DNA from 2 places in the Paenibacillus sp. VMFN-D1 genome. Region 1 is predicted to be linked to the other one. Evidence: riboswitches for the same ligand, from Rfam matches in the RefSeq annotation. Region 1 holds a riboswitch; the other holds the start of a gene.
The links. Region 1 has a riboswitch for cyclic di-AMP ahead of C7820_RS32665 (C40 family peptidase). Riboswitches for the same ligand answer to the same signal wherever they lie in the genome.

Region 2: it holds a riboswitch for cyclic di-AMP, as region 1 does, so the genes downstream of both, C7820_RS16110 (hypothetical protein) here and C7820_RS32665 (C40 family peptidase) in region 1, are expected to answer to the same signal.

What each region holds. Positions count from the first base shown of each region.
Region 1 is NZ_QRDU01000011.1:13,396-21,494, reverse strand. Features, by position in the region: gene C7820_RS32680 (M1 family metallopeptidase) at 1-1,610, shown strand, start outside; gene C7820_RS32675 (hypothetical protein) at 1,621-2,463, shown strand; cyclic di-AMP (ydaO/yuaA leader) riboswitch at 2,737-2,874, shown strand; gene C7820_RS32670 (C40 family peptidase) at 2,879-3,346, shown strand; cyclic di-AMP (ydaO/yuaA leader) riboswitch at 3,723-3,862, shown strand; gene C7820_RS32665 (C40 family peptidase) at 3,866-4,357, shown strand; gene C7820_RS32660 (GNAT family N-acetyltransferase) at 4,579-5,067, shown strand; gene C7820_RS32655 (c-type cytochrome) at 5,232-5,591, shown strand; gene C7820_RS32650 (4a-hydroxytetrahydrobiopterin dehydratase) at 5,675-5,980, opposite strand; gene C7820_RS32645 (hypothetical protein) at 6,167-6,460, opposite strand; gene motA (flagellar motor stator protein MotA) at 6,807-7,607, shown strand; gene motB (flagellar motor protein MotB) at 7,591-8,099, shown strand, end outside.
Region 2 is NZ_QRDU01000002.1:177,905-186,003, forward strand. Features, by position in the region: gene C7820_RS16070 (helix-turn-helix domain-containing protein) at 67-906, opposite strand; gene C7820_RS16075 (MFS transporter) at 1,204-2,421, opposite strand; gene C7820_RS16080 (MarR family winged helix-turn-helix transcriptional regulator) at 2,431-2,814, opposite strand; gene C7820_RS16085 (PAS domain-containing protein) at 3,016-3,633, opposite strand; gene C7820_RS16090 (helix-turn-helix domain-containing protein) at 3,882-4,238, shown strand; gene C7820_RS16095 (urease accessory protein UreF) at 4,328-4,987, opposite strand; tRNA gene C7820_RS16100 (tRNA-Leu) at 5,241-5,323, shown strand; gene C7820_RS16105 (glutathione peroxidase) at 5,468-5,962, opposite strand; cyclic di-AMP (ydaO/yuaA leader) riboswitch at 6,273-6,483, shown strand; cyclic di-AMP (ydaO/yuaA leader) riboswitch at 6,606-6,778, shown strand; gene C7820_RS16110 (hypothetical protein) at 6,914-7,303, shown strand; gene kdpF (K(+)-transporting ATPase subunit F) at 7,445-7,522, shown strand; gene kdpA (potassium-transporting ATPase subunit KdpA) at 7,592-8,099, shown strand, end outside.

The DNA of each region.
Region 1 (8,099 bases):
GTAAGCTGCGCAATGACACGATGCCTGCCGACGGCTTTGGGTCCATGACCCTGACTGCGATGAAGACTGCCGACGGTCTGTCGCTGATGCACCGGATTCAATACGTGCAGCCGGATGACGGCAATACGAAGGACAAGACCTTGATGAAGGTGCGTCTTCCGCGGCCGGTGAAACCAGGCGAAAGCATCACGCTGACCATGCAATTCGAAGTCCAACTGCCCAAAATCTTCGCCCGAATGGGGACCGCCGGCAACTTTGTCATGGCCGGGCAGTGGTTCCCCAAAATCGCCGTCTACGAGCCCGTGGGAACGCGCGGCCGGACGAGCGAGGGCTGGGACCTGCACCAGTACCACGGCAATTCGGAATTCTACTCCGATTTCGGCATTTACAGCGTCCGCATTCACGTACCGAAGAACTACACGGTGGCCGCAACCGGTTTCCCGGTACAGAACTCACAGATCAAGAACGGCGAGAAGATCTATCAGTTCTACGCCGACGACGTACATGACTTTGCCTGGGCCGCATCCCCCGACTTTATCGTCGCCGAGGAGCCGTTCTCTTCAGCGGAGGTGCCCGGGGTCCGGATCAAGCTGTATCTCGATCCCGCCCACAAGGATTTGAAGGAGCGCTATTTCTACGCCGCCAAGGCCGCGCTTAAATATTTCAGCAAATGGTACGGGAAGTATCCGTATTCCACCCTGTCTATCGTCGTTCCGCCCGAAGCAGGCAATGGGGCAGGCGGCATGGAGTATCCGACGCTGATTACGGCCTTCGGGGCCAAGGACGACTCCCCGGGTTACGACCTCGAGCGGACCGTCATCCATGAAATCGGCCATCAGTACTTCTACGGCATGATCGCCAGCAACGAGTTCGAGGAGGCCTGGCTGGACGAAGGCTTCACCTCCTACGCTGAGGATAAGCTGATGGAGCAGGAATACGGCGTCATCCCCAATCTGCCGATCCAGTCCTCGCTCATCGCTTCGCCTGCGCCGCTGACCCAGGACGCCTGGAAATATACGTCGCAGAATCAATATGCGCTGAACGTGTATTACCGTGGCAAGATGGTCCTGAAAGAAATGGAGACGCTGACCGGCGCCCAGACCATGAAGAAAATCATGTCCACCTATGCGAAGAAATACCGTTTCGAACATCCTGCCACGGCTGATTTTCAAAAGGTGGTCGAACAGGTAACCGGCAAGTCGTGGCAGACCTTCTTCGATCAATATGTATATGGCAGCCAGATGGCCGATTTTTCGGTCGATGAAATTACGGTGCGCAAGGATAAGGATTCGGCGCAGCCCCGCTACGATTCTATGGTGAAGGTCAGCAAAAAGGGCGGCGATCTGCCGCAGGTGCCGATTCTGTTCACATTTACGGACGGGCATCAGATCAAAAAGGTTTGGGACGTAAAGAACGCCAGCACCCAGTTCAAGCTGACATACAGCTCCCCGCTGGCCTGGGCCATGATCGATCCCGGCTATACGGTCGTGCTGGAAAACAAACATGTGAACAACTACCTGAAGGCGGACATGGATCATAAAGTGCTCCTCCGCTGGAACGTAAGCATTACCAAGCTGATTGAAACCCTGCTTGGAAGTCTGTCCTGGTGAGGTGAGAGCAGTGAAATCCTATATTGTTAACGGTTGGAAAAGCGTCAAAGACCAATTTTATGTCATGATCATCATGTTCCTGTACCAGCTGCTCTGGGGCTACTTCCTGTACCGTCTGATCGATTCGGCGGTCGTGCCGCTGCTGATGCGGTATCCCGATCCCCCGCCGACCGAACTCAGCCAGGTCCTCTATTATGTGGAGGGACAAATGAGCTTGACCCAAAGCAGCACCGTGCATACCTACCTATGGGTTTTGTTGGGGATGGTCGCCCTACGCGTGCTGCTGACCCCTTTTATCCACGCGGGTATCTTCTACGGCCTGCACCGGGAGCATCAGGGGGAACGCGGACTGTTTTTCTTCCAGGGCATGAAGCTGCACGGCAAAACGGTGTTTCTTTTTCACCTGATCGAATGGGTGCTTATCGCCGCTCCGTTATACTGGATGATCCCGAAGATGTATCCAATCCTGCTCAGCGCGATCCAAAACCATGCCCAGCTGCTTCACTGCATCCCGTACATGGCAGTCTGGCTTCTGTACTGCTACATCGTCCATCAGATGATTCTGTTCATGCAGTTTGGCAAAACCGGTGGAACCAGCATGTTCTCCTCACTCTGGATCTGCCTGCGAAGCGCGCTGCCGGTCATCGGCATATCCGTTCTGCTGGGCGCGGTCAGCCTGCTCTTGTATGGCATTACCAGCAGCGTCTCTCTGATCTGGGCAGGGCTTGCCACCCTGATTATCCAACAGGGCTATCATATGGTCAGCTGTATCTTTAAATTATGGAATATCTCCTCCCAATATGATTTGTGGCATCAGCAAATGAACCGTACGAAAAAAAATATTTCGGAATAGTTAAAATTTTGTCATCACTTTAATCCGCTGATAAAAGAAGAACCCCGTCTCTTTCTGTTGAAAAGAGGCGGGGTTTTTGTTGTAAAATGATTGTTAACCATTTGCCAAAGTATAAATCCTCTGTTAAAATAATCCGAGTACGAACTTAGTAACAACTTTGTAATCTTTGCTGTAACGATTTTGACTTTGCTGTAACTGATTTCATCATTTGTCCGTTCATTTGATTGGTATGTACGATTATAGGTAACTTGTCAGCATGTCCATTTCCGGTGCAATCATCACGAGCCGAATTCCCGGGCACCAGGAAGCGGGGGATCCAATTTTGGGTGAATTGATCTCGCTACAGAGGGATCATAGGGGACCTTCTACCGAATCCTTAAGCTAACCTCGCAGGCATTGGAAGGGGTTTATTTTTTTGAAGAAGAAGTTGGCAGCCGCAGCGCTGGGCCTTACACTTGCGTTCTCCATGGGCACCGGCAGCGTATTTGCGGATTCATCTCTGAATCACATCGTTAACAACACGATCGGCGTTTCTTACAAAACCGGCGGAACAACTACGAACGGCTTCGATTGCTCCGGTTTTACCCGTTACGTGTACCAAAAGCTGGGGTTAACCCTCCCGCGTCAATCTGCTGCGCAGTATAAAACAGGTACCGCTGTTTCCAAAAGCCAGCTGAGAGCAGGAGACCTGGTTTTCTTTAACACTCTAGGCGCAGGCGTTTCCCATGTCGGCATTTACATCGGCAACGGAAAATTCGCACACGCGTCCTCTTCGAAAGGCGTTACCATCAGCAAACTGAGCCAAAGCTACTACGCCAACCGCTACGTTGGCGCCAAACGGGTCATGAGTACGGCCAAATACCAAGCTGCGGTTTACAATTGATTATCTCTCGAAAACAATGCATATCCAGAACAACCCGCGCCGCTGATTTTTGCCGAAATCGCCCCGCGGGTTTGTTGTTACTTATTAGACGTACGAACCACCCAAAAGGTAACAGCAATTCAAAAAAAATTTTTACATGAGTAAATCCACGGTTTTCTCCTGTTTTTTCCACCCTTGTCATTTCTTTTACCCACTCGTCCAACAAATAAACATCATTTCCTATAAATTTTCCTACAAATCTTCTTTTTCTGTTAGAAACAATTGCCAAAGTCCGATTCCTTTGTTACAATAGTCCCAGCGATAGTAACAACTTTGTAATCTTTACCTGACACAAAGTTGCGAACGAATAAGAAGTAACAGGGAATTATACATAGTGTAAAAGTTCATGCCGAATTTCCTCACACTAAGGAAAGCGGGGGAACCAGTTATGGGTGAATTGATCTTGCTTCAGAGGGATCATAGGGGGCCTTCTACCGAATCCTTAAGCTAACCTCGCAGGCGCCGGAAGGGGTATTTTACTTGAAGAAGAAGCTTGCAGCAGCAGTCATGAGTTTCGCCATCGTGCTCACGGTCGGCACAGGAAGCGCTTTCGCGGATTCCAAGATGGATAAAGTGATCGACAGTGCGATCGGAACCAAGTACAGAACGGGCGGAACCACAACAAGCGGATTTGACTGCTCGGGATTTACAATGTACGTATTTGATCAATTGGGCATCGATCTGCCCCATCAGTCTGGTTCCCAGTTCAGCATGGGTTCGGCCGTATCCCGCAGTGATCTGAGAGCAGGCGACTTGGTATTCTTTAATACATCGGGAGCCGGAGTATCCCATGTCGGAATTTACGTCGGCGACGGAAAATTCGCACATGCCTCCACTTCTCGCGGTGTGATCATCAGCTCTCTGAGCGACAGCTACTACGTCAACCGCTACGTTGGCGCCAAACGAATCATGAGTACGGATAAATACAAAACCGCCGCCGTCGATTCCGAGGACGTAGATGACGTCCAGTAATGCAGGTAAAGCAAGAGTACGAGATCCCGTAGAATGAGATTTTTGCCGAAATCTCCTTTTGCGGGATTTTTTGCGGACAGAAATGGGTAACCCTTCCATTCCCGCCCGCTACTCCTCATTTACCCCTCTATTCCGAAATTAAACAGATATCTGGGACAATCCGGAATATTTTTTCTCTAATGTTCAAATCCTACAGGGAGGTCTGGAAGGGAGATCTGCACATGAACCTCCAACATGAGAGCTTCATGATCGTCCCGATGACGCGGGAGCATGCTGAGGCCGTCTGCGGCTGGGTGTACGAACCTCCATACGATTTATACGGCTGGCTGCCGTGGGATCAGATGGAGGCGCTTGGCGTCGAATTTGGTGATCCTGAGGTGAGGCAAAGCCAATATGTGTCCGTCCTGGATGCTGAACATACCTTGTGCGGGTTCGCGCAGTTCTTTCCCTTGGCAGGCGTGACCCGGCTTGGTGTTGGCATGCGGCCTGATTTATGCGGCCAGGGGCTGGGTAAGAGCTTTATGCAGGCTGTGGTCGGCGCTGCCCGTGATAAACGGCCTGGGGACGAAATCGACCTTGAAGTGCATACATGGAATAAGCGGGCCATCCGGGCTTACCGGAAGTCGGGGTTTGTCATCGCTGATACCTACCCCAAGCTGACCCCAGAAGGTGAACAGCTGTTTCACTGTATGGTCTATGAAGGGATCTAACTTGAAAACTCCATCATCATAAAAATGGTACAAATTTGTGTATTTTTGGTGGCCCCAAGTTTGGATTCGTTTGCTTTTTTGACACAAACTATTTGATGTGATGGCTTGTTCCGTTATAATGAAGGAATGAAGAATGACAGTTTACATAGAAAGGACGAAAACGGATGCAAAAATGGATCATGAGCGGTGTATTAACGATCGCAGTGGTTATGGCAATTGTGCTCATGTTTACGCTTCCAGGCAAAGAGCAGGTGGCGGAAGAAGAGAAGCCGACCATGCCGGAAGTCACGATGGACGCCGCAGCGGCCGAAGCTGTGGTTAAAGACCAAGGCTGCATTAGCTGTCACGGGGATCAGCTTCAGGGTGCCGTAGGCCCGAACCTTCAAAAGATCGGAAGCCAACTGTCCGCTGAAGAGATTTACACCATTATCACTAAAGGTAAGGGCGGCATGCCATCCTTTAAAGACAAGTTGAAAGCTGAAGAGATCGCCAATGTGGCCCAGTGGTTGGCTGAGAAGAAATAACGGTTGTAACGCATACAGAAACACGCTTTGGAAGAACGGGACGTTCATCGCAAAGCGTGTTTTTATTTGCTGCATTATTCTCGTTACCTTTTTTCGCCGGAACGCATTTTTTCGAACAGTTCGTTAAATTGGTGAGCCTCCTTGACATCCAGGGACGTAATCCCGCCTTCATCCCATGAAGTCAAACGCAGCGTCACAGTTTTATAATCAATCGTAATAAAGGGGTGGTGGCCAAAAGCCTCTGAAATGGCCGCAACCTCATCCACAAAGGAAATGCCCTTCATGAAATTGGAGAAAACGTATTTGCGCACGATCCAGCGGCCCTCTTCAAGCTCCCAGCCTTCCAGCTTAGACAAATGCGTTTCTACTTCTTCTTGCGTATATACCATTCTTCCGTTCCTCCCTGAAACCTAACATCCCCGAGGTTCACCAGGATGTGTCATTAATATATGCTCGGGCGAAAAACCTTTACCCATTGTATTCAACCCTGAATGTAATCATGCTTCTCCAAGGAGAGTACATACGAATAATATCTTACCATGGACGGGTTTAAAAAATCCATCCGGCCCCAGGGACTATATCAGTGAGACTACGGTCAGCTCCTCGTCTCCGATCAAGAGGTTGATCCGGTGATGGTCCTTGTCATACATCACGACACCGCTTCCAACAGTAATGACAGGTTCGGCTCCCAGCGCATAGAACAAATCCTCCGCCAGCGCCTCATGCACCTCACGTTTCTCTTCGATGCCCAGCTGCATCCAATCCTGCTCCGCCATTTCAAAAAATAAATAACTGTCCGGAATTTCCCCGACAGCTGCCGTCAAATCGGTCAATATGCCGTCATAGTCACGACCATGCTTAACACCCATGCCGTTCCCTCCAATATCGAAGTTTAGTTACTCATACGATCCATAAGCGATTATTGTGAATGGTGAATGCCCTGCTCCATGCGCCCCTGGGTCGGGGCATCAAGTGGGCCATTCGTCACCCGTTTGTGCTGTGATTATTCCCTTCAGGGTATGGTGCTCCGACTTGATTTTGTAGGACAGATGAACCTTGTCATTTCATTATACCGGAAAATATCCCTTAAAAAAAAAGAGAATGGTGTCGATAAATAATATAAACCGTTTTTTGTGAAAGCGACCATGTTGCATGGATGTAAACGCGGTCGATTCCGAAAGGATTCAATTCTATTTCTCATGGATGAGGTGTGCAATGGAAATTTCAACGATTGTTGGCCTGATACTCGGTGTGGTTGCAGTCCTAGTCGGCATGGTGCTGAAGGGTGCCCCGATCGTCAGCCTGCTGACGCCCGCCGCTTATGTCATTATTCTCGCCGGAACCGCCGCTACGCTGTTTATTGGCTTTCCGATGTCTGAGATCAAAAAGTTCCCGAAGCTGTTAAAAATGACCTTCGTCAAACAAAAGCTCATGCAGCGTCAAGAGCTCATCACCCTGTTCATGGAGTGGGCCTCCATTACCCGCCGGGAAGGCCTCCTCGCTCTGGAGACCAAGGTCGAAGAAATCGACGACGCCTTCCTGCGCAACGGTATGCGCATGATTATCGACGGTAACGACCAGGAGTTCGTCCGCGACGTCTTGATGGAAGATATTGCGGCGACGGAAGAGCGTCACCGTGCAGGTGCCCTGCTCTTCTCCCAAGCCGGTATGTATGCTCCTTCCCTCGGGGTGCTTGGTGCCGTCGTCGGCCTGATCGCCGCCCTGACCAAGATGGAGAATATGGCCGAGCTGGCCCACGCGATTGGCGCTGCCTTTATTGCGACGCTGCTCGGTATTTTTACCGGTTACGTCCTGTGGCACCCGATCGCCAATAAGCTGAAACGCCTGTCCAAAAAAGAAGTGGAGCTCAAGCTCATGATGGTGGAAGGACTGCTGTCCATTCAATCCGGTGTATCCACCATTGCGATCAGCCAGAAGCTATCCGTCTTCTTAACCCCTTCCGAGCGCGCTCAAATGAATGAGAAGGAGGATGGTTCAGGTGGCCAAGAAGACTAGACATGAACCACATGAGGAGCATGCCGACGAATCCTGGCTTCTCCCCTATGCCGACCTGCTGACACTGCTGCTGGCCCTGTTCATCGTTCTCTATTCCATGAGCGCCACGGACGCCAAGAAATTTGAGGAAATGAGCCAGGCCTTCAACAATGCCCTCAGCACCGGAAACGGCGTGCTCAACTTCAGATCCAATATGCCGATGGATAAAAATATGGACCAGGGCAAAAAAGACTCCCAAGAGAGCATCGTCACGAATAACAATGACAAGAAACAGAAAGCCCAGCTGGCCAAGCAGGAACAGGAAGACCTGGAGAAGCTGAAGCAGCAGCTGGACCAATATATCAAGACGAACGGCCTGACGAACCAGCTGGATACCAAACTGAACCAATCGCAGCTTACGATCACGATCAGCGACAACGCCCTGTTTGCTTCAGGCAGCGCTCAGGTGAAGCCTGAGTCACGCCAGCTGGCGCTCGCCATCAGCAGCATGCT
Region 2 (8,099 bases), on a different contig from region 1:
GAAGAGTTAACATGAATTGTATAAAACGGAAGTCGTGTCAGGAAAGTTTACGCAATGATAACTAGATTACGATTTCCGCAGGAGCTGCACCATCCAGCGGGTTGGGCATTCGCTGCTGAATTTTTTGAACTCGTGGATAAAGTGGGCCTGGTCGTAATAGCCGTACTCTGAAATAATGTCATTAAAAGCCGCCCGCGACGGAAGCAGCAGTCTGCCCACGGCCGATTGATACCGGATGATTTGGCAGAACAGCTTGGGAGGTAGGCCGATGTACGACTCGAACAGGGAACGAAAACTCCGTGTTGAACAGTCCATGGCTGTAGAGAGCTCGGTTATGCTGATATTGCCGCAGGACTGAAAAATAAGCCGGATGGCCTGATAAAAGTGCGATGGTACAGAAGTGGCAGTACATGGCCCGGAATGAAGCAGCTTACGGAAGCCGCTGTGGAAACTGGATATTCTGCGATGAAAAGAGGCGTCTTCCTGCTGGATTTGCTGCATGGCGGCGGCTGGAATGGATAAGGCGCGATCCAGCGGCGAGGACCGGTCCGCCAATTCTTTTAGCGGAATTTTAAAAGCAGGAGCGAGGGGGACGGGAAGCAGCCGGACACCGAAGTATAACGTGCCTGGACGAAACGGCACCTCACGGCGGCAAAGGACGCTGCCGAGAAGCAAGGAATCGGTAGGGGAGCCTCCGACCGGGAACAACATATCAACATGTCCCCCGGGCAGCACGGGGCAGCGTCCTGAGTGGCCGCATGGGACCGAGAATTGGTAGAACAGGACAGGCAGCGGAGTGTCTGGTAATAAGTCGCAATGCTCTGTGTAATCGGTAAAATGCTTGGCAAAGCCCGGCTGAACGGGCATAAACGTCTCGAAGGCAGTGGATGCGGCCGGCATGTTCATCGTAATCTCTCCCCCGGAATTGGAATAGGAATATGGCTTATGGTAGATAATATGACTATTTTACTCCTTGATTGATAGATTTGGAAGTATATTTAACATTTCAAGTAATAGAATATTACATTGAATTATGAAGTGATTTTCAATGATGCATTGGGAGAGCCACTAGTGGAACCAGAACAACTACAGGGAGTAGGTGATGTGTGGGGCCGGGGGCATATGGCTGTGATTGTAAAAGAAATCAAAAGCACCCTTCTGCCAGGTGCAGAAAGGTGCTGAATCGATCAAGCCCAAGGGGCTTTATACGGTTGTGGACGTTCCGGTATCGCGGTTTGGCATGTTGTTGTTCTTGGCCCGTTTCGCAAGATAGAACGCGTATACCATGATGAACAGGACGAGGAACAAGGATGCGTAACGGTACATTGCCCCGTAAGTCGAGTATTGGGCGATCTGGCCCAAAATCATGGCTCCAACGGCGATGCCAAGGTCCAGCGAGTTGAAATACATACTGTTGGCGAGCCCCTGCTTTTGCGGAGGAACCTGCTGCAGCATCCAAGATTGAAGGGTCGGCTGAACCGTACCGAATCCGAGGCCGTAACACAAGGCAGCCAGGGCTAAAAATCCGGTGGTATGGGCATAAGACAGCAGCCATAGCCCTCCAATGAGCAGCACCGCCGACGGAATGAGCAGGGCGATATGTCCCTTGCGGTCGTAGATTTTGCCCGAGATGGGCCGAATCAGCACGACGGCGACCGCATTGAACAGAAAGAACAGCGATGCGTTCGCGAGGCTGGCCTCTTTTCCGAACAAATTAATAAAACTGAGCAGTCCGCCATAGGTAATGGACATCAGCAGGTTCATCAGGCTGGGCAGAAGGAGCGCTTTCGGAAAGCCCTGCTTCTGGGGCACCGCCGTAAATTCTTTTGGAATGGCCGGGGCGGCCGGCGTTACCTTTTTGGTCAGCGGAATGACCAGCGGGAAGATCAGGGCAATAACGATTAGCGTAGCATATACCAGCGTGTCGAACCCTTTGTTCTCCAGAAGCGCCGTCCCGATAACAGGTCCAAGCGAAAGGGCGATGCTTGTCGACAGTCCGAAATAGCCCATGCCCTCGCCCAGCCTGCGGACCGGTATAATACCGGATGCCATCGTAGGCAGCGTCGTGCTGCCCATGCCGAAGCCCACGCCGAACACGATCCGCATCAGCAGCAGCAGTGCCATCGTGCCGCTCCACAGGTAACCGAAGGTGGCGAGCAGCGCTAAGGCAAGGCCGATATATAAGATTTGATTACGGATGCCTCTCTCCAAAGCCTTGGCAGAATACAGGCGCGCCACGATCGCAGCCAGCGAGAACAGGGTCGTAAACATGCTGACCATGAAGGCGCTGGCGTGAAAATGTTCTTTTACATAGCCGGACAGAGGGGATACGATCATTTGCAAATTTAAAAATAACAGCAGGTTGCACAGCGTAAGCATAATAAACTCACGTGTCCACAGTTTCTCTCGGGTGTCGTTCATAGGTGACTCCTACTCCATTAAAATTCGATCTATATTTTTATTGATTTGATCCATGATGCGGTTCAGTGACTCCAATTGCTCGTCCGTAATGCCGGCGATCAGCTCGTCATTAAGCTTCAGCTCCATCGGGATCGTTTCTTTCATCAGCTCCTGCACGGCTGGCGTGGCGTAGATTAAATAAGCCCGGCGGTCGGCCGGATCCGGCTTGCGCTGAATCAGTTCTTTCTTGTCCAGCACATCGAGAATGCGGGTGATGGAGGGCTGGTCTTTGCCGGAACGAAGCGCGAGTTCCTTCTGGTTAATCCCTTCCTGGAGGTGAACCTGGTACAGTACGGACCATTGCTCGGGTGTGATGCCGTAAGGTTTAAGCAGGCCTGCAAAAATAGAAGACATTCTGCGGGACATATTTCCGTATCGGAAACCGATCGTTTGGGACGAAGATGAGAAGCGGGTCAGGGAAAACACTCCTTCAAAATATAATTGTCATAACAATTATATGGATATGAACAAAGAACGTCAACGAAAAAAACTGCGGCGCGTTGACGATGATTTTGAAGAAGTGTTTGGTTGGGGAAGAGACTGGAGGTAGTACAGCTACTGGTGAGTAGGTGTGTCCAATATGGACGAGTACTTGGGATACAGCCGCCGTATGCAGTCCGGGCAAATATCGTGCGTGAATTCGGTGTGGGCATGCTTTTGCAAAAAACTCTCGATGGAATTCCACAAGTCATCGTCATCGCGAATTCGTTTGCAGACAGCGCAAATGGGCAGCAATCCGCGTAGAGTGCGGATCTGGGATAAGGCGGTCATCAAGTCGTTCTCGAGCTGCTTGCTTCGGCTGATATCCGACAGGCAGACGATCATTCCCTGGGGTTCCTCCCTGGCGCCGTTCCGGAGTGGGAAAGCCTCGATTTGAAACCAGCGGGAGGGCTGGATGCAGCTCGACCGGAATTCGTTCCTGTAGTATGTAGAAATACCCTGCAAAACCGCCTGGAGTCTGTCCAGGTCTTGTTCGTCTTCTCCTGAAAGGGCGTCGGCGATTTGCATAAAATTAATACCAACCCAGTTAAAGGATTGGGGGACGCCTTCGTCATATGCGCTTTGAATCCAGGCGTGGTTCACTGAAATGATAACTCCTCCGGCATCCACGACGGCAATACATTGCCTCATGGCATGGATCAATTCATGATAAGAAATGTCGAGTGTGTGCAAAAGCGGTCGCTCCCTGTCTTGGTATTGGTCATAAGCGGGCCCGAATCGCGTTGGAAAGGTAATGTCAGATATGAAGTGAATGATTGCAGGGCGGTTGGATTAGAAAAGGGACTAATGATACAATAAGAGCCATAGGTATGGAAATTCCTAATATAAAGAATACTATACACGTTTTTGCGTCATATTTCAAGCGTAAAATTACTTAAATGCGTCGTTTTTTTTGCGACATGACTGGAAGGCGGTTTTTTATGCAATCCATTTACGGACGTATTGAGGCATTGATTAAGCAGAAGGGGATGACCAAAAAGTCGTTTTGCGAGCAGCTTAATATCAGCACGGGGAATTTCGGAGATTGGAAAAGGGGGAAGTCCACCCCGAGCACCAATAAATTGATCGAAATTTCGAGCTTTTTCGGCGTCAGCCTTGATTGGCTGATTCTGGGTAAGGAACCGGGGCCGTATATGGTGAAAGAGCAGCAGGATCCTTATTTGTGGGAAAACGGAAGGCAGTTAAACGAAATGCCGCTATCCGATCACGAGAAGGAGTTTATCAAGGAGTACATCAAGTTTGTGGAATACCGGAAGAACCAGTCCCGCGATCAGTAAGATGAAGGTCAAGTACATACATGGGAACAGAAAAGGCACTTCGCTGCGGCAGGGCAGAGCGGAGTGCCTTTGTGGTGTTGTTAAAGAGATCACGAGGCGATATGGGAGTCGTTCTCTTGGATATTGAAAAGGTCTGTGGGCAGGGAGTCTTTCTCCGCTGTCCATGCGCGCTCCATTTCAGCCGTCCATTTGCCGGCCAACGCTTTGGCGTCGTGAGGCGGAATGCTCAGCGAGCGGGCAGCGAGCTGGATGCATGTGCAGACCGCAGATTGCATATAGCCATAAACGGTGTGGTCGCGGCTGGACCCGAGCTGATAGTTGACATAGGCATGCGCCGTGGCCAGGCAGACGGGAGACAGCTCCTTCTGCGCGAGTTCGTCAAGAACCTTTAGATTGAGCCAGGGGTACAGAGCCTGGGCCAGTTTCAAAAGTCTTCTGCCCCGTTGGCGCACCGCTTCATCATTTTCATGGGCAGCGATTCTTCCGAGGATGTACCGGTCAATCCGGGCGATCTGACGGATATCCCGTTGGTCGGCAGCTGCGTAAATCGCCAGAATGGCCGCGCCGTCTTGGCGGACCAAACGATTCATCATCGGATGAAGGATGAACCCTTCCAGCTCTTCCTGGCTCTGGATGCGCCCTTCTGCAATCCGGGTTTGGAGGTCGAACACATGGCTGAAGCCTCCGACCGACAAGTCGTTATCCAGCGTTTGCACGTAATCGAGCAGTTTGGTGCTTTTGTCGTTCAACGCGGTCACCTCCATTTTGTTGTGGTAATAAATATTACATGAATTGCGAAGTTAAATCATCGATCACTATTATTTGTAAGTTAATATTACATAAATATTGTGATTTGTCAATGTTAGGGCGACTTAATCACTGTTTTTGTTGTTTTATGTGTTATATAATATTACATGGATGGTGTTTTAATGTATTTCCCTTTACAATTCGGATGATTTTGTGTATAATAAAAAAGTTCGCTAAATGAACTTTGGATATTATGCGGTAGTGGTGGAATGGCAGACACGCTATCTTGAGGGGGTAGTGGGCGTACGCCCGTGGAGGTTCGAGTCCTCTCTACCGCATCTATGAACACAGAAAGAAGCTTCCTTGGAGAAATCCAGGGGAGCTTCTTTTTTTGCTTATTGCATTTTCGTATATTTCGGGGTCCCGCAAAGCTAGTGAATTCGGATCGCAGCAAGTAGCGTTATTTTGTAGGGCTGATTTGCCTATTCGCTTTTTCCGGATGCAAGCAGCTTACGGATGTCGTTTTCGATTTTGTCCGGTGTCGTTTTGGGCGCGTAACGCTTGATGACCCTGCCCTTGGAATCGACCAGGAACTTGGTAAAGTTCCACTTGACCGCTTTCGATCCGAGCACACCCGGCGCTTCCCGGGTCAGGTATTGAAACAGTGGATGGGCGTTGCTGCCCTTGACGTCGATCTTCTCAAACATCGGGAACGTGACCCCGTAATTCATCTGGCAGAATTCGCCGATCTCCTCGCTGGTACCCGGCTCCTGATTGGCAAACTGGTTGCTCGGAAAGCCGAGAATTTGAAAATGATGGTCGCGGAACTCGTCGTACAGCTCCTGCAGCCCGCGAAACTGCGGCGTAAATCCGCATTTGCTGGCCGTGTTCACGATCAGCAGCACGTCACCTTCATATTCCTTTAACGATACCTCTTTGCCGCGCAGCGTGTTCACTTGAAAATCATAGACGCTCACTGCCATCCTCCTCCTTTTGTACTGCTATGAATCATCATCCAGCCGAAGCATTTACCAAGCACACAATTTAATTTTAAACGATTGAACTGTAAAGTCAATGCGGATATTCCTGCGAGCCAGTGTCCCCGAATGACCTGGATTCCATAAATGCGTCAAATCGGGAGCATGGAAGAGGTAGAAGTCAAAAAGCCAAAATGTAAGCGCTAATAAGGTCCTGAATGTTCCAAAATTCGCGGTTCATGATTTTTAGACTGCCTTTACAGCTTGGAAGGAGCGGGTGTATGATTCAGAGCGTATTCAATACAGTTTCCATTACTAATCGCTGAGTTTCCGCAAAAAAGCGCGGAAATCGGGGGAACCAAACGCGTGCCATGGAGCAGCGAACCGGTGTGAGAGTCGGGGGTCTGCTGCCAGCCGCAGGGGTGAATCCCGGCTACGGATGCCATGGATCCGGCCGGGTAGAGCGACTCTCACCGCTCGAATCCGTCAGCTAACCTCGTAAGCGTCGTTTGAGAGAGGAATGATGAAACTTGCGACCCGAATAAACTTTCGGATCACAGGGGGATCAGCTGGCCTCTGTGTTTTTTTTACCCTTTTTTAGCTTACTGGAACAAAAGAGAGCATTCATCACAATCACATACACTTATCAATAACGCTTAATTTCGGCCGGATACGGCCGGGAGCGGGGGAACCACAGCGGCCGCCTGGAATGGAAGCCGCCGGGGTGAATCTTTCCGGTACGGTAAGTACCGGAAGGTAGGGCGACTCTCACGCCCGAATCCGACAGCTAACCTCGTCAGCGTAACGGGAGAGGCAGCACTTGTCGTGCGCATTTTGAATATAGGACGATCCTTCATATTCGTCCACATTCAAGAAGCCGCGGGAAAGGTCCTTCTTTCCCTGCGGCTTCTTTTGCGTATTCGCGGCTGCCGCACAGGAGGAGCCTTTGAAATGGACAACGTCGTCATCGTGACCGCGCCGAACGAGGCGGGACGCAATTTTATCAAGCTGCTGATGTATTGGAAGAGGCCCTTTGCCGTTCTGACCAACAGTGCCCGGGAGGAACGCCTTTTGAGAAAAATGGGGGTGCAGAGGATCATCCGGCTGAATACGAATCACGCGGAGGATTGGGTGGTGCCCGAAATAGAGGTCGGCAAAATCTTTCTGTTTGAAAGCAGCCTCAACCTGACCTGCCGCTATTTGCAGATCTGCCGTCCCTGGACGTCGGAACCGGTATATGTCATTACGCAGAGGGGCAGCTCACCCGGCATTTACCGGGGGCTTGGTGCAGATCACATCATTTATACCTTAAACGGCGAAGTCGGATTTTTACTGAAATAAAGATGATTCTAACCATGCAAAGGAGAGACCGGAAACGATGATGGATGTATATATGATACTTGCGCTCGCTGCCACCTTTGGCGTGTTCTTGTTATTTCTTCATTGGTGCGGCCGAGTGGTGGAAGAAGGGGGCAAAGACCAATGATTGTCGTTGGGGCATTCGCCGTGCTTGTCTTTATCTATTTGGTTTACGCCTTGATCCATCCGGAAAAATTTTGACCGGTATTTTAAATCTGTAAGCCTCAAGGGGCCAAAACAGAACATGCTCGTAAGAGGGGGAAGCCAGCCTTGGATATTTTGCAAATTTGTATCGTCATTTTCGTGCTCCTGCTGCTCGTGAAGCCGGTAGGCACTTACGTATATCATATGTTCTCCAATGAACCGAACCGGACGGACCGGATTTTCGGCGGCGTAGAAAGAGTTCTATACCGGATCATCGGGCTGAAGCAGCGGGGCAGCATGAATTGGAAAAAGTACGCGCTCAGCATGATCACAACCAATATCTTTCTGGTAGCGATCAGCTATATATTGCTGCGAACGATGGGCGCCCTTCCGGGCAACCCGAGCGGCATCGGCAATATGGAGGCGAGCCTGTCCTTCAACACGGTCATCAGCTTTATGACGAACACGAACCTCCAGCATTACAGCGGAGAGAGCGGCATGTCTTATTTTGGCCAAATGATCGTCATCACGATGATGATGTTTACCTCGGCAGCCTCGGGCCTGGCTATCGCGATTGCTTTTATGCGCGGCATCACCCGCAGGGGTGAGGGGCTCGGGAACTTCTTCGAGGATT